2 regions of the Gordonia cholesterolivorans genome follow, and region 2 is predicted to be linked to the other one. Evidence: riboswitches for the same ligand, from Rfam matches in the RefSeq annotation. Region 2 holds a riboswitch; the other holds the start of a gene.

Region 1 (10,443 bases), on a different contig from region 2:
ACCCGACGTTCATGCGGCCGTCGGCGCGCGGAACCGGCAGCGTTCCCAGTTCCTCGGCGGTCCGTGCGTCCGGGACCATCGGCGCCAGCGCCGCGTAGAGCCGCGACCACCATGCGGTGTCCTCGCCGCCGGCACCGGACAGCAGCTCGGCCAGATCGGCCAGGCCGAGGCGCCGAGCGCCCAACCCCACCAGCAGCGACGCCGTCACCCGGTCACTGACATCCGGATGCGCCAACGGTTCGAGAACGTCGCCGAGCAGCGCCGCGAGGTCGGCCGTCAGGCCCGGGAGCACCCATGCCCGTTCGGGCGAGAGCGCCTCCCCGGTGGCAGACTGCAGCCACCGGGCAGTGCGCAGCCGGTCCCGGACCGCCTCCCGGAGCACCGCGTCCACCCGGCCCGATGCGAGCGCCGGCGGGGGAATCACCGCTTGCTTCTGGTCGTCGGGAACCAGTGCCGCGAGTTCGGGATAACCCGCGGCCGCCGCCTCGACGTCGGCGTCGGGATGCAGTTCCCGGCGATCGGGTGTCAACGGCAGGTCGGCGATCACGCGCGCGGGAAGGGTCAGTTCGATATCCGTGGCTGTGGGGCTGCGCAGCGCGTCGCCCGACAGCGGCCGTATCCGTCCGTCCCGGATCGGCACCAGCCATCGGGCGGTGTCGGCTCGCGCGATCAGCCAGCGCCGGTGCTCGGTGCCGTCGCGGGTGATGACGACGGTGTCGCCGTCGGCCCGACGCTCGTAACTCCGCCCGGCGACGTCGATCCGCGCGAGCGCCTCCAGTTCGAGCAGGAGGTCGGGCGCCTGGTGCTGCGCCGCCGACACGATCGCGGCCGCGGCCTCCTCGTCGGCCGTCTCCAGCACCACCTCGGTGTCGAATCCCGCAGCGGGCTGGGCCGCCGAGGGCCAGGCCAGTCGCTGCGCGGGGACCCGATCGAGATCCAGCTCCGAATCGGGATCGTCGATCAGCGCGCGGATCTGTCCGCGAGTCCGATCGGCGTCGAACTCGATCGATCCGCTGCGTGAGGCGAGGGTGACGCGCGCGGCGAGCGAGGTGGCACGGAAACCCATGCCGAAGCGGCCGACGGTGGTCCCGCCGTGGATCAGCGGGCTCTTCGGCGACACGCGCAGCGCCGTGAGCGACCGGACTCCGGCGGCCGTCAGCGGCGCACCGGTGTTCGCGACGTGGACGGTGGCGCCGTCGGCCCACACCGCCACCCGGCCGTCGATGCCGGCCAGGCTCGCCGCGTCGGCCGCATTGGCCGCGAGCTCGGTGAAGAGGCGGTCGCGGTAACCGATCTCGAGAAGTTCCGCCTCGGCCGCAGCGTCCTCGGCCAGACGGGTGGGCGACGACAGCCAGCCCTGCAGGGTGCTCCGGCGCAGGTCCGCGGTCCCGAACGGATCCGCGGGATCAGTCTCCGGCCGGGGCATCGCTCGCCGGAACGGCCGGCAGCGTCACGACCTCGACGGCACCGTCGTCGAAGGCGTCGTAGGCCGGGCTGCCATTGCCCGGTGCGGGCCGTACGTCCGAATGCGCGCCGCAACCGTACTCCGCGGAGACCGCGCGGCCGTCGGCGGACAGCTCGTTGGCGCAGACGCCGAAGGCGCCGTGGAGCGCTCCGGCGAGGGGCAGGTAGAAACCACAGGTCCCGCACGAGTGCCGGGCGTTGCGGGCCATCGCCGAATCGGGACCGAATTCGCCGTCGTACCAGCGCTGGGCGGCGTCGGCGCGGCCCTCGAAGGAGAGCAGGCGCTTGCGTCCGAGGCCGATCTCCGCCGAGACCTGCCCCACCTGATCCCGGTCGATGGGATCGACGTCGAGGGTGTCGATCTGCCCGGGGACCAGCCGCGGATCGTCGGCGGGCGCGGCAAGCAGATCGCCGGGACCGAGATCGCCCGGCGCGACGCGATCCACCCAGGGAACCCATTCGGGGGCGAGCAGAGCGCCGTCGCCGGGGAGCAGGACGGTCTCGCTGACCGTCAGTTCCCTCGACTCGGGCGCACCCGCGACGACGACGCACCACTGCCAACCCCGGTAGCCGGGGACTTCGGCGGCGAAGTAGTGGGTGGCGGCGTACTCGCCCTCCGAGCGCGCCCCCAGATGCTCACCAGGCGTTTCGCCGTCGGCGATCAATGCTTCGCGCGCGAAGGCGACAGCATCCACCAGGGCGCCGTTCTCGAATGCAACACTCACCCTTCCAGTGTGCAATAGCGGCCCGGGTAATGCACGTCAGGCACCTTTCGCAGACGATTCGCGGGATCGGCGAGGCACACACGAAGCGTCGGGCGCCGCCTGTTCCCAGCCTTGTCCGCGTCATAGGGAACAATTGATGACGTGAATCCTCGTCAACCCGGTGACAACCGCCCCCACGGCGGTGACCGGCAGCAGTCTCCGCGGTCTCCGCGGCGGCCGGCGCCGCATCCCGGCCAGGCGAACTACCCGGCCGACCCGCGACCGCGCGTGCCCACCCGACCGTTCGAGTCCCGCGAACGTCCGGCCAGCGAGGGCTATCTGCCTCCGCGCACCCGGAACCCGCATCTGCCCCCGCTCGACCCGCAGACCGAACCCGTCGACCAGCCGACCACCCGGATCAAGCCGGAGGCCGGCGCGCAGGACCGTCGCCGCGGCACCGAATACGTTCCACCCGAGAAGGTCACGGTGGTCCGGGTCTTCGCGCGGCGGTCGAAGTACTTCACCGCCCGCGGCGTGAACATGGTGCATCGCGCGGCGACGGCCGACGGCGCCGACCGGTCCGGACTCACCGCGCTCACGCTGCCGGTGATCGCCAACAGCGCCGTCGACGCCGCGATGGCGGTCGCGCTGGCGAACACGCTGTTCTTCGCCGCGGCCACCGGCGAATCGAAGGTCAACGTCGGCCTGTACCTGGCTTTGACGATCGCACCGTTCGCGCTCATCGCACCGCTGATCGGGCCGCTTCTGGACCGGCTGCAGAACGGGCGGCGAATCGCGATGGCCGCGACCTTCGGCCTCCGCGCGGTCCTCGGGTTGCTCATCATCGTGAACTCCTCGTGGGACTCCTCATCCGGGCAGCTCACGTACAAGCCGTGGGTGCTCTATCCGTGCGCACTCGGGCTCATGGTCCTGTCGAAATCGTTCGGGGTGCTCAAATCGGCCGTGGCACCGCGCGTGCTGCCGCCCTCGATCGATCTGCCCCGCGTCAACTCCCGGCTCACCACGTTCGGCCTGATCGGCGGCACCATCGTCGGCGGCGGCATCGCGGGCGCGCTCGAGATGGTGCTCGGCAAGTTCCTCCCCTTCCACGTTCCGGGCGCGATGATCTGGCTGGTGCTGGTCGCAGCGATGGGCGGCTACTACTGCATGAAGATCCCGTCGTGGGTGGAGGTGACCGAGGGCGAGGTCCCGACGACGATCACCTACCGCGGCAGTCCGGACGCCGAGGCCCCCACCGAGCGGGCCCACAAGCCGAGCCTCTCGAAGCGGTTGGCGGCCAAGATGCGCCAGCCGCTGGGCCGTTCGGTGGTGACCGGACTGTGGGGCAACGGAACCATCCGCATCCTGACCGGGTTTCTCACCCTGTACATCGCCTTCTACGCCAAGGCGCAGGACCACCTGGGTTCCGGCTGGGCGCAGCTGATGATGCTGGGTGCGGTGGGTGCCGCCGCCGGCGTCGGCAACGCCGTCGGAAACGGCCTCGGCACGCGGATCGAGCTGCGCAATCCCACCGCGATCGTCGTGTGGTCCACCGCGGCCACATTCGTCGGATGTCTGCTGGCCGCGGTCTTCAACTCGCTGATCTTCGTCGTCGTCGCAGGCTTCATCGGCTCGGCGACCAGCGCCATCGCGAAGGTCTGCATGGACTCGAGCATCCAGGACGATCTACCGGAGGAGTCCCGGGCGTCCGCATTCGGCCGGTCGGAGACGGTGCTCCAACTCTGCTGGGTCTTCGGCGCCACCCTGGGTGTGCTCCTGCCCACCGAGCTGTGGATCGGCTTCACCGTGGTCACCGTGTTCGTCGGCATCGGTCTCGTCCAGACCTTCCTGACCAGCCGCGGTTCCACGATGGTGCCGGGCTTCGGCGGCCGCCGCCCCGATCACGCGGCCCCGACGATGCCGATCGAAGTGCCCGACCATCTGCGCGCACCGCGCTGAGCCGCGGCCGACACGCCCCTGATCGGGCCCGCACATCCCCCAGCCCCCCGCCCCCTAACCGAAGGACGTATTCGACGTGTTGCAACCGGGAGACAAGAAGGCCCTCGCGATCATCGGAGCCGTGGTGGTCGCGGCCCTGGTGATCATCGCCGGCGCCACCACGCTGCTCGTCCGGGGACACGAGAAGCCGCTGCCGACCATCTCGTTCCAGGCCGGCGACCACCTGACCCGGGCCGAACCGTCGTACTGGTGCTCGGTGAAGATGGACGACTGCCGACTCGTCGACCGGAACGGCAAGTTCAAGCTCCGCACCTACGACCACCCGGTCGCCATCGGCGAGCGGGTGACCCTGAGCGTTCCGAAGGAGATCTCAGACGGGCCGTGGACGCTCATCGCCGAATACGCGACACCACGGGGCATCGCACGCGTGATGTGGCTGCACCTGCCGGGCACCACTTTCACGCAGATCCTGCATAGCGAACCCGATCGGGTGCTGATGGGCGTGGAGGTGTCGTCGATCTCGGCGTACCGGGAGAAGACCCCCGGCCAGGACAACGACTCGCTCGACGTCGACCTGTCGATCCGCGGCACCTTCTCGATCCGGACTCTGCCGGTCGACTTCCGCATTCCGAACACCGCGACGCTGCCCGACCAGCGCGGCTAGCTCGGCCGGACGGACGCCCGCCTCAGCGGTCGAGTTCGCGTGTGACGCCGCGGACGACCTCCGAGATCCGCTGGGCGGTCTTCCGGTCGGGATAGCGGCCGTTGCGCAGATCCGGCTGCACCTTGCCTTCGAGCAAGGTGATGAGATCGGCGATGAGCCCGTGCAGTTCGTCGGGCGAGAGACGCTTCGCGTCCCGCTCGCGGCGTGCCGCCTCGCGCGTGTTGCGCGCGACACTGGGCGCCGGTTCGAGGACCGTGACACGCAGCGCCTGCGGGCCGCGGCGTCCCGCCGCCATGTCGAACTCCACCTTCTGTCCGACCTTCAGCTCCGAGACGTCCGAGGGCAGCGCGTTGGCCCGGACGTACACATCCTCGCCGTCGGTCTGCGACAGGAACCCGAAGCCCTTCGCGGAGTCGTACCACTTCACCCGGCCGGTCGGCACAGTGCTCACCTTCACAACTGATCTGGTCTGCCACAGACAAAAGCGCCTTGGCCCGATGGCAGTCCGAGCGGAGGCGCGCTGCAACAGATTCTAGCGTTCGGGCTACCGTTGACGCCATGCAGACCCAGAAGTCCTCACGCCTGCTCGGGGTCGCCGTCGTCATGTTCGGCATCGGGATGATCGCGAGCATCGCCCTGCTGTTCCCGGCGGTCCGGGACACCGGGACGGCCGTCGTCACGACCGTCTACGTTCTGGCCATGGGCGCACCGCTGGGATTGCTGCTCGGGATCGTGTTCGCCCTGCTGTCCGGCCGGCGCAGCCGGTGAACCGCATCGACCCGGACCGGCCGCTGCGGCCCGTCAGCGACGAGACCGAACTCAAACGAGCTTTCAGTTGCTTCCCGTCCGGCGTGGTGGCCGTGTGTCGCACAGGCGACGATCCCGGGGGCGACCCGATCGGGATGTCCGCCAGCGCCTTCACCACCGTCTCGCTCGATCCGCCGCTGGTGTCGGTGTGCGTCCGCAACGGCTCCACCACCTGGCCCGCACTGAGGGGCGGCACCGTCGGCGTGAGTGTCTTCGCCGCGCACCAGGGCGAAGTCTGCCGCAGGCTCGCGGGGCCGCCGGAGGACCGGTTCACCGGGGTACGCCCCATCGCCGACGACTCGGGCGCGGTCTTCATCCCCGGCGCCGCCGCCCACCTGGCATGCACGGTGTTCTCAGAGATCCCCGCGGGCGACCACCTCGTGGTGCTTCTGACCATCGACGCCCTGCGCTGCGACCCGAACGTCGAACCACTTGTCTTCCACGCCAGCAGCTTCCGCGCGCTCGAAGCTCGACGCGCACAATCCTGACATACCGGCGTGTCGGAACTCTCAATCAGGATGTGACCTTTGTCACATAACAACCCGATAACGAACGGGATACGAGACGGGTATCAGTGCCGTGAGCAGCACGGACGTGCCACGACGCCCGATCGGCCGCTTCACACCACCTCAGAGCACCTCTTCGCATCAGATGTTCTCGCGGGCTCGACGACGTAGTGTTCATGACGGCCGCCACCCAGGCGACCACCCGAACGCCCGTTCCGCCGGTCGCGCCCAACCTCGCTCCGCCGGCAGGACACCCGCTGATGCAGTTTCAGGAGCGAGGACGGGGGACCCACAATCCTCCGGGAACCGGTCGATCACCTCGGTGGTCGGCCTTGGGGTTAAGCCCGGCAGACGTCGCACCCAGTGACGCGAGCCGGACCGGGCACCTCTCAGCCCGAACCCGACAGCTCACCTCGTAGGCGCGTGGAGAGAGGAAACGAAGACATATGTCCGGACGTCACTCGAAGCAGACGACCAATACCAAGACTTTCGCGAAGATCGCCCTCACGTCGGCCATCATCGGCGGCGGCGCGGCCCTGATGGGCGGCGGTCACGCCTCGGCAGCGACCGATTCCGAGTGGGATCAGGTCGCACAGTGCGAGTCCGGCGGCAACTGGGCCATCAACACCGGCAACGGCTACCAGGGCGGCCTGCAGTTCAGCCCGAGCACCTGGGCGGCCCACGGCGGCACCCAGTACGCACCGAGCGCCGACCAGGCCACCCGCGAGCAGCAGATCGCCGTCGGCGAGCGCGTTCTCGCCACCCAGGGCAAGGGCGCATGGCCCACCTGCGGCGGTCCCCTCTCGGGCCCCACCCAGCGCAGCGCCCCGGCCACCCCCAAGCCGGCCAACCCGCTCGCACCGAAGCAGCAGGACGCCCCGAAGACCGGCCTGGCCAAGTCTGCCGACGCGAAGAACACCGAAGAGGCCAAGCAGCAGATCGACAAGGTCGTCAACGACTCCAAGGTGAGCCCCGAGGTGCGCAGCGCCTGGAAGGCCGCCAAGGACTCCGGCTACCAGCTCACCCCGGACCAGCTGAAGCTGTACAACCAGAACAAGGGCCTGATCAACCTCCCCTGATCACCCGAGAAGTTCATCCGAGAAGACCTCCGCTTCGGCGGGGGTCTTCTCGCATTTCGCGACCGCCCCCGCACCGACGTGACGCATGGCGCACGAAAACCGGCCGGACCACACGGTCCGGCCGGTCTCGGCAGAGCTCAGGTCAGGTCAGCGGTTGACGACGGTCTTCGACTGGATGTACGGCAGGCTGTCGACGGGCTGCGGCAGCTCGTAGTAATCGCCGAACGGCGAGAGCGCACCCGCCAGGTGAGAGGTGAACTCCGTCACCGCGTGCTGCTCACCGATATCCGTCGGCCAACCGTTGTCCACGTATCCACTCTTCTTAGCCACGGCCTCATTGTGCCATGCCCGCTGAACCGGCGGTACAGTTGTCCGAATGAGTCCCGACCTGCCGCTGCGCGGGTTGGCCGACGATCTCGCCGAGCGGTCCGACGATGCGCTCGTCGAGTTGCTGATCGCCCGGCCCGACCTCGCTTCTCCCCCGCCCCGCGGCACCGGTGTCCTCGCCCAGCGCGCGCTGTCGGCGGCGTCGATCTCCCTGGCGGGCGAAGGGCTCGACCTTCTGGCGGTCGCAGTGATCGAGGCCTTTCTCGACGCGTCCAGTGCGATCGGCGAACGCAAGGAACTCCTCGGGCCGGTGAGCCGGGACGCGATCGTCGCCCGTCTCGGTCGGCGGGCGCGGCGCGGCGACGTCGACGCGCGTCTCGACCAGATGGTCACCCGTGCACTGCTGTGGGGCACCGGCCCCCGCCGGCGCGGCAGGCACACCGACTGGATCGCCGGGGCGCATCTGCCCGCCGCCCTGCCGTGGCGGGCTCACAATCTGCTCGGCCCCATCGCGGAGTCGACTCCCGCGCAGATCCGCGAGCGCATCGAATCGGCCGCCGAGCGGCCCAGGGAACTGCTCACCACACTCGCCCAGGGGTCGTCTCTCGGGCGCAGTCGCGACGCCGCACCGGATGCCGATCCGAGCGCGCCGGTGCCCACCCTCATCTCCCTCGGCCTGCTCGCACGGATCGATGAGCAGACTGTGGAGCTTCCGCCCCAGGTGGGACAACTGCTTCGCGGTCAGCCGCCGCTCGAGACCGCGGTCCTGCGGGAACCGCCACTCACCGGTGCGGACGGCCCCGGGCGGTTCGACGCGAAGGCCGTCGACGCCGCGGGGGCGGGCGAGGCGCTCGAACTGCTCCGTCACTCCGGCGATCTGATCGAGGCGCTCGGCACCGCACCGGCGGCCCTGCTGCGGTCCGGCGGCCTGGGCATCCGCGAACTCCGGCGCCTCGCCAAGACCACCGCCCTGACCGTGAGCCGCGTCGGCCTGCTCGTCGAACTGCTGGCCAGGCAGCGGCTGCTCGACGCGGGTGCGCCCGACTCCGACGCGGGCGACCACCTCGCCGACGACGTCTTCGCGCCCACCGGCGCCGTCGACGCCTGGGCGCATCTGAGTTCCGGGCGACGATGGCTCGGCATGGCGCGGGCGTGGCTCGATCTGCCGCGGCAGCCCTGGCAGATCGGCGACACCGACCGCGAGGGGAACACCCTCGCGGCGCTGTCGTCCGAACTGTTCGACGCCACCGCCGCGGCCTCACGCCGCGCGGTGCTGGCTCCGCTCGCCGACGCCGAGCCCGCCCACCCTGTGTCCCCCGAAGCGCTGACCGCGGTGCTCGGATGGCGTCATCCGCGCCGTCTCCGCCGACTCAACGTGCACGTGGTGTCCGAGACCCTGCGCGAGGCGACCGAACTCGGACTCGTGGCGCACGGCTCGCTCACGACCGCCGGGCGGCTGCTCCTCGACGTTCCCGCCGACGCCGAGTCGGCGGCCGACGTGCTCGCGGCGATGGACGCGTCCCTGCCCGACCTCATCGACTACTTTCTGGTCCAGGCCGACCTGACAGTCGTGGTGCCCGGGCCGCTCGATCCGGACGTGGCCGACCGGCTCCGGTTGATCGCCGACCTCGAATCGGGCGGTGCCGCCTCGATGTATCGGATCACCGAAGACAGTGTGCGGCGCACGCTCGACACCGGCCGCACCAGTGCCGAGATCGCCACGTTCCTCCACGAGCACTCACGGACGCCCGTGCCGCAGTCGCTGACATATCTGATCGACGACGTCGCCCGCAGACACGGCCGGCTGCGCGTGGGCGTGGCGGCGTCGTTCATCCGCTGCGACGACACCGCGACGCTCACCGAGGTGCTGCGCAGCGAGGCCGCGACCGAGCTGGCCCTGCGCGCCCTGGCCCCGACAGTCGCGGTGTCGGCGGCACCGCTGCGCGATGTGATCGACCGGCTGCGCGCATCGGGGTTCAGCCCCGCGGGCGAGGACTCCTCCGGAGCGCTGATCGACCTGCGCAGCCGAGGCGTCCGCGTCCCGGCCCGCGGTGCGGCGTCGTCCCCACCGCATCGACGCGCCGCTCTCGGTCCCGGTCAGGCGCACGCCGTCGTCTCCCGGATGCGGACCGCCGACCGCGCCGCCGGACCGGTCGCCGCGGCCTCGGCGTCGGGTGCCGCCGGCGAGACCGTGTCCACGCTGATCCAACTGGCCCTGCGCACCGGGAGGCGCCTGCGCATCGGTTATGTGGACGCGCAGGGCGCGGCGAGTCGGCATGTGGTGCACGCCCGTTCGCTGGCCGCCGGACAATTGGTGGCCGACGAGGAGGGCGGCGAGCCCGACCTCCGGTTCGCGCTGCACCGGATCACCCGCGTCGAGGTGCTCTGACTCCCGACGGCAGGTGGCCGCACCGCGCCCGAACCTGGACAATGGACCGGTGACCGACGGACCTCTCATCGTGCAATCGGACAAGACCCTCCTGCTGGAGGTCGACCATCCGGGGGCGGCCGCCGCGCGGGCCGCGATCGCACCCTTCGCCGAACTCGAGCGCGCTCCCGAGCACGTCCACACCTACCGGGTCACTCCGCTGGCACTGTGGAACGCGCGGGCCGCCGGCCACGACGCCGAGCAGGTGGTCGACGCCCTCGTCACGCACTCGCGTTTCCCGGTTCCGCAGCCGCTGCTGGTCGACATCGTCGACACGATGGGCCGCTTCGGGCGGCTCCAGCTGATGAAGAACCCCGCGCACGGGCTCACCCTCGTGAGTCTGGATCGCGCCGTGCTGGAGGAGATCCTGCGGAACAAGAAGGTCGCGCCCATGCTCGGCGCGCGGATCGACGACGACACCGTCGTGGTCCACCCGTCCGAGCGCGGGCGCCTCAAGCAGATCCTGCTGAAGGTCGGCTGGCCCGCGGAAGACCTCGCCGGTTAC
Region 2 (10,443 bases):
ACCCGCCCTCCACCTCGGCGCTGGCGTAACTGCGGAACGCGATGTGCGTGGCACTCGTGCGGACACCGGGAAGACGGTTGATGGCGCCGGTCACCACCGAGGCGATCTCCTCGTGATTGCGCACCCGGACCTTGGCGATCAGGTCCACGTCGCCGGCGCACGAGTACACCTCGGTGACGCCCGGGATCTCGGCGACGGCCTGGGCCGTCTCGGGGATCTGATGGATGTCGGCTCCGATGAGAACGATGGCGGTGATCATGGGCTCGACTCTAGTGGCTTGCCGCCAGGCCGTTAGCGACTCGTCGCCTCGCGCGCCGATCGCGCGATGCGTGCGAAGTCGCGCCAGCGCTCGGCCGCGCCGATCGGCAGTGAGAGCTGGTCGCTCACGTCGACCAACCGCGTACCGGACTCGTACAGCCATCGCTCGATCAGCGCCGTCTCCTCGGCAGGCGCACCGGCGAGCGGTCCGCTGTCGTCGGCCGGGGGCAACACGGTCGTGGACGCGGCTCTGAGTCGTTCGACGACCGCCATCGGGGCCACGCCGCGAGCCGCGTGCGCGGAGCCGGCCAGGCGCCCGTATCTGACGACGCTCAGCTCCCAGCCGCCGGCACCGTCGGGCCGTGCGCCCACGACCTCCGGCCGCTGCGCCACCGCCGCGAGCCGCTGCGTCCGGGCGAGGGTCTCGATGGTCGCCGACAGCCGGTCGCGCGCCCGGGCCGCCGACTCGAACCGGCGCTGCTGGGCCAGGTACTCGACGCGTTCGCGCAGAACCGCGAGAAGCGAGTCGGACCGTCCCGAGATCAGGTCGCGTACGGCCTCGACTCGGCAGAGGTAGTCCGGCAGCGTCTGCGGGCGGTCACTGGCGGCGCGGCACGTTCCCGGCAGCGTCGCGACGAGCGGATCCGGCAGTCGTCCCGCCTCCGTCGGCCCCTCACACCAGTGGTGGCTCGCCTTCTTCAGGTCGACGCCGCACGTCCGCAGCCCCGCCGCCCCGGAGAGGACGTCCGCCACCTCCAGCGCGACCGCCCGGCTCGACACCGGCCCGAGCGATTCGGTCCCCGGCGTGCGCGACACCTTGAGGCGCGGGAAGCGCTCGGCGGTCAGGGTGATCCACCAGCCCCGCTGCGGATTGCGGGAACGGCGATTGTAGGACGGCTTGTGGACCCCGAGAAGTCGCAGTTCGGCGACCCCGGCCTCCAGCGCATGAGCGCACTCGACGTGATCGACGCGGGTCGCGAGTGAGACCATCTCGGCGATCCGGGTGCGGGTGTCGCTTCCGTTGAAGTACCCGGAGACGCGACGGTGGAGGTCGACGGCGGTACCTATATATAGGACCTCCTCCGACGGACCGCGGAAGAGGTAGACGCCGGGCCTATGGGGGAGCCCGGACGCCATCGTGCGTTTGGCGCGCATCGCCGGCGTCGCCCGGGGCAGATACGTGGTCAGATCGCCCACCGTTCGCACCCCCTGGTCGCCGACGCGCTCCAGAAGTCGATGGAAGACGTCGACCGTGGCACGGGCGTCGTCCAGCGCACGGTGGGTCGGCCGGACCGAGACGTCGAACAGATCGGCCAGCGCGGAGAGTTTGACGCTCGGCGCCTCCTGCCTGCTCAGAATCCGTCGGGCCATCACCACAGTGCACAGGGACGCGGAGAACGGCCACGGCAGGCCCGCTCGGGCAGCGCTCCTCCGCAGGAACCCCATGTCGAAGCGGGCGTTGTGCGCCACCAGGACGCACCCGCGGGCGAACTCGACGAAGGACGGCAGCACCGCCTCGACGGCTGGCGCGTCGTAGAGCATGGCGGTGGTGATTCCGGTGAGGGCGACGATCTGCGGCGGGATCGCGCGCCCGGGGTCGACCAGCGTCGCGAACTCGCCGAGCACTTCGCCTCCACGGATCTTGACCGCACCGATCTCCGTGATGCGGTCGTTCTCCGGACTCCCGCCCGTGGTCTCGAGGTCGACCACCACGAAGGTGGTCTCCCGCAACGGAGCGGAGGTGAACTCGTCGGCCTCGGGAAGGTCGGCGAACGACAGCTGTTCGACGGTCATGGCCGAACCGTACGGCGGGGCTCTGACAGCCCCGGCCCGACGCGCTTCGGCGGACGGAGATGTCGTAGGGGCGTCGTAGTCTCCACCCGAGGTCGACGGCGACGAGACGTCTTCGGGTCGCGGACAACGTGATTGCCCGGTTTCGCCGTCTCCACCGAGATGATGAGAGGCAGATCACATGAAAATTGACTGTGCGCGGTGTCCGATGCGAGCGCGAGCCTGCGGCGACTGCATGATGCAGGTCTTCTTCGGTCCGCCCACCAGCGGTTATGGGGTCATGGAGAACACTGACCCCGCCGGTGCCGAACTCGCCGACGCGATCGATGTGTTCGCTGACACAGAATTGATCTCCCCTGAGGTCGCGGGTGCGGCCAAACGGGGTGTCGTCGCAGGTGATGACACTTTCCGGGAGTCGTGGCCGGGTGGCCTCCGCGCCGTGTGAGCCGGTAGCGGACGGCGCGCCTACGGCGGGCCGGTGGACATCGCTGTCAGGGTTTCGTAATCTTTCCGAGACCTTCCAGTCAGGGATGTCCCGGAGCAGTCCGGGTGCCCGGTGGGTCATCGCCTAATCGCCCTCACCAACGGGGGCGAACCGGGGAACCACTTCCTCCGTGCGACCGATGCGAATCGTGCGTGCGGATTGGGGTGAATCGCACAAGGATTGAAGCTTCGGGCTTCTTTCTGCCTGCGTAGGGTCCATCTCTTCCGGCCCGAACCCGACAGCTAACCCGGTCGGCGATAAGGGAGAACAACAAGGAGTACGTGTTTTCGTGGGCAAACATAGTTTGGAGCAGACCAGTGCCGGCCGTAAGGCCGCCAAGTCCGCAGTGCTCGCCGGCTCGATCGCCATCGGCGGATCGCTGGCGTTCGCCGCAGCTCCCGCACATGCCACTCCGGTGACCGTTCCGAACGTCGGCACCTTCGACGTTCCGGGACTGCCGCAGAACCTGGTGCCGAAGGCCCCGCAGGCCCCGAGCCTGGACATCGGCACCCCGCAGCAGGTGCGCGCCAAGAAGGCGCTGCGCTACGCGGAGTCCAAGATCGGCGCGCCGTACGTCTACGGTGCGGCCGGCCCCAACGCCTTCGACTGCTCGGGTCTGACCTCGTGGGCCTACAAGCAGGCCGGGAAGATCATCCCGCGCGACAGCTACGGTCAGCTCGGCGGCGGCACCCCCGTCGCATCGCTGGCACAGGCCCAGCCCGGCGACATCCTGATCTTCAACGGCGGCGGCCACGCAGGCATCTACGCCGGCAATGGAATCTTCGTCCACTCGTCCACCGAGGGCGTTCCGGTGAAGCGCGACAAGGTGAACGCGTGGAACCTGACGGGTATTCGCCGCTACTGAGCAGCGACTGCCGTTTGAACTTCGGTGAAGGGCGGGACGGCGTGATGTGCGCCGGCCCGCCCTCACGGGTATGAAGGATCGAGTGCGAGTGGTGTTGAAGAGTCGAACGTCCCGGACGCTCAGACGGGCGGCCGCCTTCGGGCTGGCAGCCGTGTCCGCGTCGACGATCATGGTCGGGGCCCCCGTGTCAGCCGACCCGGCGCGCACCCCCGACCAACTGCTCTCGAAGTACCGCTCGCTCTCGGTGAACGCCGAGAAGACCTCCGAGGCGATGAACGCCGCGCAGGTCGAGTACGACAAGCAGCGCCGCATCGTCGCCGTCGAACGACGCAAGGCCGACAAGGCGGCCCATCAGCTCACCGCGATGCAGGGCCAGATGGACGCGGCCCAGAAGAAGGTGGACGCCCTCGCGCGCGTCAGCTACCGCGGAGCTCGCATCAACCGCCTCTACGCGATGCTGGTGAGCGATTCGCCCCAGAATCTCCTCGACAACATGTCGGGTCTGGAAGTGATGTCCCGCCAGTCGGCTGCCGACTTGCGGTCGGTGGTGAAGACCGCACGCGAGGCCAAGGCCGCCAAATCGGAGGCCGAGAAGACCGCCGCAGCCGCGACCCAGGCCATTGCCGCCTCGGAGAAGCAGCGCGGTGAACTGCAGGCCAAGCAGGCGAATCTGCAGATCGAAGCCGTTCAGATCCGCGCCATCTACCAGTCGATGACCGGCAAGCAGCTCGCCGCGCTGCGCGGGCCGAAGTACAACTTCGACCCCCGGGCCGTGCCGAAGGGGACCTCTCCGGAACTCGTGGCCGTCCAGGCCGCGATCTCGCGTATCGGTGATCCGTACGTCTGGGGCGCCACCGGGCCGAACCAGTTCGATTGCTCCGGCCTGATGCTGTGGGCCTATAAGCAGGCCGGACGTTCGATTCCGCGGACCAGTGAGGCTCAGCTCGCAGGCGGCACCCCGGTCGATCGCAACGACCTCGAGCCGGGAGATCTGATCATCTACTACCCGGATGCCACGCACGTCGGGATGTATGTGGGCGACGGTTACGTGGTGCACGCATCGACCTTCGGTGTGCCGGTCGCGGTGGTGCCGATCGACAAGGCCGGCCCGTACAACTCCGCGCGACGGTACTGAGTGCGCCCCCAGCGTGCCGCGATCGCGGCCACTGTCTTGGCGGCCGTGACTGCCGCGTCGCTCACCGCCTGTGGCTCCGTTGCCGATCACCCATCGGCCTCTTCGTCTCCGACGGTCGCGACGACGCCGCTGAACCCGTTCGAACAGCAGCGCTACGACGGCGTCACCGCCCTGCTCGACCAACTGTCGTCGACGCTGCGCAACGGCGACCGCAGAGGCCTGTCCGAACTCATCGATCCGGCCGCCACCGTCGAGTTCCGGCATCGGCTCGACGCCGTGGCTGCCGATTTCGCATCGGCGCCGGTGGGAAAGCCGCTCAAACTCAAGGAATTCCGCTATCGAGTGGCGCCCCAGACCGGTCCGGAGCACCTTCTCGAACCGGATTTCGAGGCGAAGCTCGAAGCGGCCGGCGCCTCCGACAGTTGGGTGACGCCCGTCGATCTCGACTACGCGCTGGGCGGCGCGTCGTCGCCTGGACTCGACGAACCGACGGTGACCCTCCACCAGAGCCTGACCTTCGCGCGATACGGCGACGACTGGAAAGTCGTCGGCGACGGTGGCCTGGCGCCCGACCCGTCGCAGGCCTCACGCGAGAATCCGAAGGCACCCGAGGTGGGGCCGTGGGCGTTTCCGGGGCTGTCGGCGAACGACGTGCGCACCTCCGGGGGGACCTCGACGGTTCTGTGCTACCGGGGCGCGGAGAAGACCGCGGCTCAGGTCGCCGAAATCCTGCCCGCTGCGGTGGATGAGGTATCGAAGTTCTGGGGCGACGACTGGGTCCGGCGGATCGCGGTGATCTCCACCGCCGACGGCGCTCAGTTCTCCGGACTCACGAGGACCGTTCCGGTCGACACCTCAGCTGCTGCCGCCGCCACCGTGTACACCATGATCGATCGTCAGAATCAGCAGGTGGTGGGACAGCGGATCGTGCTCACGCCCGCCGCCCGTGCCCTGTCGAAGCCGGCGCTCGCCGTCGTGATCCGCCATGAGCTCACGCACGTCGCCTCGCGGCTCAACACCGCCGAGAACGCGCCGCTGTGGCTCACCGAGGGCGTTCCGGAGTACGTGGGCCGCAAGGGCACTTACCGGGACTTCGTCGACGCCGCACCGGAATTGGCCGCTGCCGTGGCCGCCGGCGACGTTCCGAAGGCGCTGCCCTCGGACGGGTCGTTCTCCGTCGACTCGGACGCGGCCCGGATCGCCTATCAGGAGGCGTGGTCGTTTGCGGCCTTCGTCGGCCAGAAGTTCGGCGAGGAGAAGCTCAAGAAGATGTACATCGGTGTCGGCAAGGGCGGAGACACCTCCACCACCGACGACGCGATGAAGGACGCGCTGGGTGCCGACAAGTCGACGGTGGTCGCCGACTGGCAGGCATGGCTGCGCACCCAGGTGCGCCGGTGAGACGAACGCTGCTTGTCACCAACGACTTCCCGCCTCGGCCGGGCGGCATCCAGTCGTACCTGGAGAACCTGATCGCCTTCCTCCCGCCGGAGGACGTCATCGTCTACGCGCCGACGTGGCGGGGCTGCGAGGAGTACGACTGCGCGGCTCCGTACCGGATCGTCCGCCATCCCACGAGCCTGATGCTGCCGACTCCCGGAGTGCTGCGAAGGACCGCGAATCTCGTGCGCGACAACGATGTTCACACAGTCTGGTTCGGCGCGGCGGCTCCGCTCGCGGTCCTCGGGCCCAAGCTCCGGAAGGCCGGGGCTCGGCGGATCGTCGCGAGCACACACGGTCACGAGGTCGGGTGGTCGATGCTGCCCGGCGCCCGCCAGGTACTCCGGTACATCGGCGACCACACCGACGCGATCACCTACGTCAGCCGCTACACCCGCGGCCGGTTCGCGGCGGCCTTCGGCCCGCGGGCATCGCTCGAGTACGTCTCCTGCGGAGTGGACGTCGACCGGTTCGCGCCGGACTCCACGGCGCGGCGCGTGCTGCGGGAGCGCTACGGACTGGGCGACGCACCCACAGTGCTCTGCCTGTCGCGGCTCGTGCCGCGCAAGGGCCAGGACATGCTGATCAGGGCGTGGCCCGCGATCCGTGACGCAATTCCCGACGCGCGGCTGATGATCGTCGGCGGCGGTCCCTACGCCGATGCGCTGCACCGGCTCGCCGAGGAGAACGGCGTGATGGATTCGGTGACCTTCACCGGCGGCGTCCCCGCCGCGGAACTGCCGATGCACCACGCGATGGCCGACGTATTCGCCATGCCGACCCGCACCCGGGGCGGCGGCCTCGACGTGGAAGGCCTCGGCATCGTCTTTCTCGAGGCCTCGGCCAGCGGTGTGCCGGTGGTGGCGGGCGACTCGGGCGGGGCGCCCGAGACGGTGCGCGAGAGCCTGACGGGCACCGTCGTCGACGGCCGTGACCGGGCCGCCGTCGCCGGGGCGATCGTCGAGATCCTCTCCTCACCGCGGCTCGCTGCGGCGATGGGGGAGGCCGGACGCGAATGGGCAGTGGAGAACTGGCAGTGGAAGATGCAGGCCGTGCGCCTCATGCGGCTGCTGTGACGAGCGCCGTCCGGTCCGGCCGACCACGCCGCCCCACGCGCTTGAACTGACGATCCCCGCGAACCCCGTCGGAAGGGGTTCGCGGGGATCGTCATACCGCGTCTCGGTGCCCGCAGGCACGCACCGGCGGCTACTTGCGGTAGATCGCCGCGATCTCCTCGGCCCACTTGTCGGCCACCACGTTGCGCTTCACCTTCAGCGTGGGGGTCAGTTCGCCCGAGTCCTCGCTGAAGTCGGTCGGGAGGATGCGGAACTTCTTGATGGTCTCGGCGTGGGAGACGGTCTCGTTGGCGGCGTCGACGGCCTCCTGGACCTCGGCCAGCAGGTCGGGGTCCTGCGCCAGATCGGCGACGCTGAGGTCGGCGGACTTGCCGTGGCGCTCCTTCCACGCCGGGAAGGCCTCGAGATCGATCGTGATGAGTGCGCCGATGAACGGTTTCTGATCGCCGACCACCACGGCCTGCGACACCAGTGCGCTCGCGCGGATGATGTCCTCCATCGGCGCGGGCGAGACGTTCTTGCCGCCGGCGGTGACGATGATCTCCTTCTTGCGGCCGGTGATGCTCAGGTAGCCGTCCTGGTCGAGCGCTCCGATGTCGCCGGTGTGGAACCAGCCGTCGGTGATCGCGGTAGCGGTGGCCTCGTCGTTGCGCCAATAGCCGGTGAAGACCACCTCGCCGGAGAGCAGGATCTCGCCGTCGTCGGCGATCCGGACGGCGTTGCCCGGGATGGGCCGGCCGACGGTGCCGACCTTCACCTGGCCGGGGGTGTTCACCGTGATCGCGGCGGTGGTCTCGGTGAGGCCGTAGCCCTCGTAGACGGGGATGCCGACGCCGCTGAAGAAGTGTCCGAGGCGCGAACCGAGGGGTGCGCCGCCGGAGATCGCGAGTTCGCAGACCCCGCCGAGCGCGGCGCGCAGCTTGGCGTACACCAGCTTGTCGAACACCGCGTGCTTCGCGCGCAGCAGCAGGCCCACGTCACCGTTCTGGGCGGCCGTCGAATACTGCACGGCGACGTCGGCCGCGAGATCGAAGATCTTGCCCTTCCCGCCGTCGTGCGCACTCTGGCGTGCCGAGTTGAACACCTTCTCGAAGACGCGGGGGACCGACAGGATCAGCGACGGCTTGAAGACGGAGAAAGTCGGCAGCAGATTGGGGATGTCGCTGGTGTACCCGACCTCCATGCCCGCCTCGAGCGCGACCAGGTTGATCGCGCGGGCGAGTACGTGTGCCATCGGCAGGAACAGCAGCAGGCGCTTGCCGTCGCCGAGCAGAGCATTCAGCGGGGTCTCCATCACGCCGGCGATCTCGCCGAGCAGGTTGGAGTGGGTCAGCATGCAGCCCTTGGGGCGGCCCGTGGTCCCCGAGGTGTAGATGAGGGTGGCCGGACTGGAGGCCTTGAGCGTCCGACGACGCGCGTGGACCTCCTCGTCTGCCACATCCTTGCCGCGCTCGGTGAGGAGTTCGACGACTCCCGGGCCGTCGGCGACGTCGATCTGGAACACCTGGACCGAGTCGTCCACCGATTCCACCGTGTCGATGACGGCGCGGTGCCCGGCGGTCTCGGCGATGATCGCCGTAGCGCCGGAATCGCGCATGATCCAATCGATCTGGGGACCGGAGGAGGAGTCGTAGACCGGGACGGTGATCGCGCCGGCCGACCAGATGGCGAAGTCCAGGAGAGTCCATTCCAGGCGCGTGGCCGAGACCAACGCGACGCGGTCGCCCGGTTCGATGCCCGATGCGATCAATCCTTTGGCGATCGCCGTGACCTGCGCTCCGGCCTCGGCCGCGGTGACCGGGAGCCACTGCGAGCCGGACTGACGACGGAACACGGTCTTGCCGCTCTGCTTCTCGACGATGTCGAAGAGCACGTCGGACGCGTTCCGCTCCTCGGGGATCTGAAACTTCGCGGGCACGCGGCACTCGGCCATGAAATACACCTTCCGGAACGGAAATTTCTCAGAACGACCTGAATCTCTGAGTGATCTTAGACCCACTCGGAGTGCCGGTTACGCACGAGTCGGGTTTCACCCACGGGGCCGGGTGTGTGAAGCTAGGACGGTGACGAGCATTCAGGTTGCCGACGAGGTCTTCGTCGCTGCGGCGCCGTCGCTCGCCGGTGCGGTGGTGGGCGATCGGGCGCGCTGGCGGCAGTGGTGGCCGGACCTACGGCTGACCGTGGTCGAGGACCGCGGAGACCAGGGCGTGCGGTGGACGGTGGCCGGACCGGTCGAGGGCACCATGGAGATCTGGTGCGAGCCGTGCATGGACGGTTTCATCCTGCACTACTACCTGCACGCCGAGCCGTCGCGCCCACTGCCGGACGGGGCGCGCGAGCGGATGGACGCGGTCGCGGAGCTGAACCGCCGCAGGCGCATCGCGGGCAAGGAGATGTCCTTCCATGTCAAGGCGCTGCTCGAGGGTGACCGCGAGGCCGGGGCGCCCGCGGCGTCTGCCGTCGCGGGGGCGTAGCGATGGCCGACCACACCGAGCAGTCGATCGTCATCAACGCCGACGTGGCGGACGTGATGGCAGTGATCGCCGACTTCGACAACTATCCGCAGTGGGTCACCGCGGCCCGCGAGGTGACCGTTCTGGAACGGGACGAGGAGGGACGGGGCGTTCGGGTGCGATTCGTCCTCGACGCGGGAGTCCTCGCCGACACCTACGAACTCCGATACACGTGGGACGAGGACGGCGACGGTGTCTGCTGGACGCTCGTCTCGAGTGAGCTGCAGCGCGCTCAGGAGGGCAGTTACCGTCTGGCGCAGCAGGTTCCGGGTTCGACCAAGGTGACCTACGCTCTCATGGTGGACCTTCACATCCCGATGATCAGCCAGTTGAAGCGACGCGCGGAGAAGGCGATCACCGAGGCCGCGCTCGGCGACCTGAAGAAGAGGGTCGAAGGCTGATCGATCTAGCGCCCATCGATCTGGTGCTCGGGCCGGGTGGCTCGGGCGTCTCCGTCGTCGCCGCGGCCGCGGCACTGCGGCACACCACGCACCCGCCCGCGGGCGTGCGGCTGGGCGCCGAGCGGGGCACACTGCTCGTCTCTCTCGACTCGCGGTCGTATCTGCCGGAACGTCTCGGCGTTCTTCGGCTCCCCGGGGAACCCGTCGCGGTGACCGCCGACGTCGACCTTCTGCAACTCGACCCGTTGTCCGTGCTGGAGCAGGCGTGGAGCGAGTTCACCGGCGCGCTCACGGCGGTGAGCTCGGGCAAGGCGCTCCTGCCGATAGTCGGTTCGGTGGCGTCGATGGCGCCGGGCGAGCTGTCGGCGCTGCCCGGCGTACAGGAGTTCCTGCTGCTCAGGCGGATTCGCGAAGCCGCGACCGCTGGACGGTGGCGACGCATCGTCGTAGACCTGTCCGGCTGCGGTGATCCGTTCGCCC

The links. A riboswitch is a leader RNA that binds a small molecule or an ion and turns the genes downstream of it on or off. The one in region 2 is predicted to bind cyclic di-AMP.
Region 1: linked by a shared signal. The riboswitch ahead of ABFX36_RS00990 (transglycosylase family protein) and the one ahead of ABFX36_RS09445 (C40 family peptidase) in region 2 are both predicted to bind cyclic di-AMP.

The regions. Positions count from the first base shown of each region.
Region 1 covers NZ_BAAARB010000001.1:212,504-222,946, forward strand. Annotated here, with positions in the region: gene ABFX36_RS00955 (sacsin N-terminal ATP-binding-like domain-containing protein) at 1-1,426, opposite strand, end outside; gene ABFX36_RS00960 (DUF3027 domain-containing protein) at 1,407-2,189, opposite strand; gene ABFX36_RS00965 (MFS transporter) at 2,331-4,127, shown strand; gene ABFX36_RS00970 (DUF2771 family protein) at 4,204-4,791, shown strand; gene ABFX36_RS00975 (cold-shock protein) at 4,814-5,233, opposite strand; gene ABFX36_RS00980 (hypothetical protein) at 5,350-5,559, shown strand; gene ABFX36_RS00985 (flavin reductase family protein) at 5,556-6,086, shown strand; cyclic di-AMP (ydaO/yuaA leader) riboswitch at 6,350-6,542, shown strand; gene ABFX36_RS00990 (transglycosylase family protein) at 6,551-7,183, shown strand; gene ABFX36_RS00995 (hypothetical protein) at 7,331-7,513, opposite strand; gene ABFX36_RS01000 (helicase-associated domain-containing protein) at 7,560-9,899, shown strand; gene ABFX36_RS01005 (DNA repair helicase XPB) at 9,949-10,443, shown strand, end outside.
Region 2 covers NZ_BAAARB010000008.1:79,850-90,292, forward strand. Annotated here, with positions in the region: gene ABFX36_RS09430 (Lrp/AsnC family transcriptional regulator) at 1-259, opposite strand, end outside; gene ABFX36_RS09435 (DEDD exonuclease domain-containing protein) at 292-2,052, opposite strand; gene ABFX36_RS09440 (hypothetical protein) at 2,330-2,494, shown strand; cyclic di-AMP (ydaO/yuaA leader) riboswitch at 2,605-2,804, shown strand; gene ABFX36_RS09445 (C40 family peptidase) at 2,823-3,398, shown strand; gene ABFX36_RS09450 (C40 family peptidase) at 3,487-4,533, shown strand; gene ABFX36_RS09455 (peptidase MA family metallohydrolase) at 4,579-5,934, shown strand; gene ABFX36_RS09460 (glycosyltransferase family 4 protein) at 5,931-7,049, shown strand; gene ABFX36_RS09465 (AMP-dependent synthetase/ligase) at 7,180-8,982, opposite strand; gene ABFX36_RS09470 (hypothetical protein) at 9,113-9,523, shown strand; gene ABFX36_RS09475 (SRPBCC family protein) at 9,526-9,963, shown strand; gene ABFX36_RS09480 (ArsA-related P-loop ATPase) at 9,984-10,443, shown strand, end outside.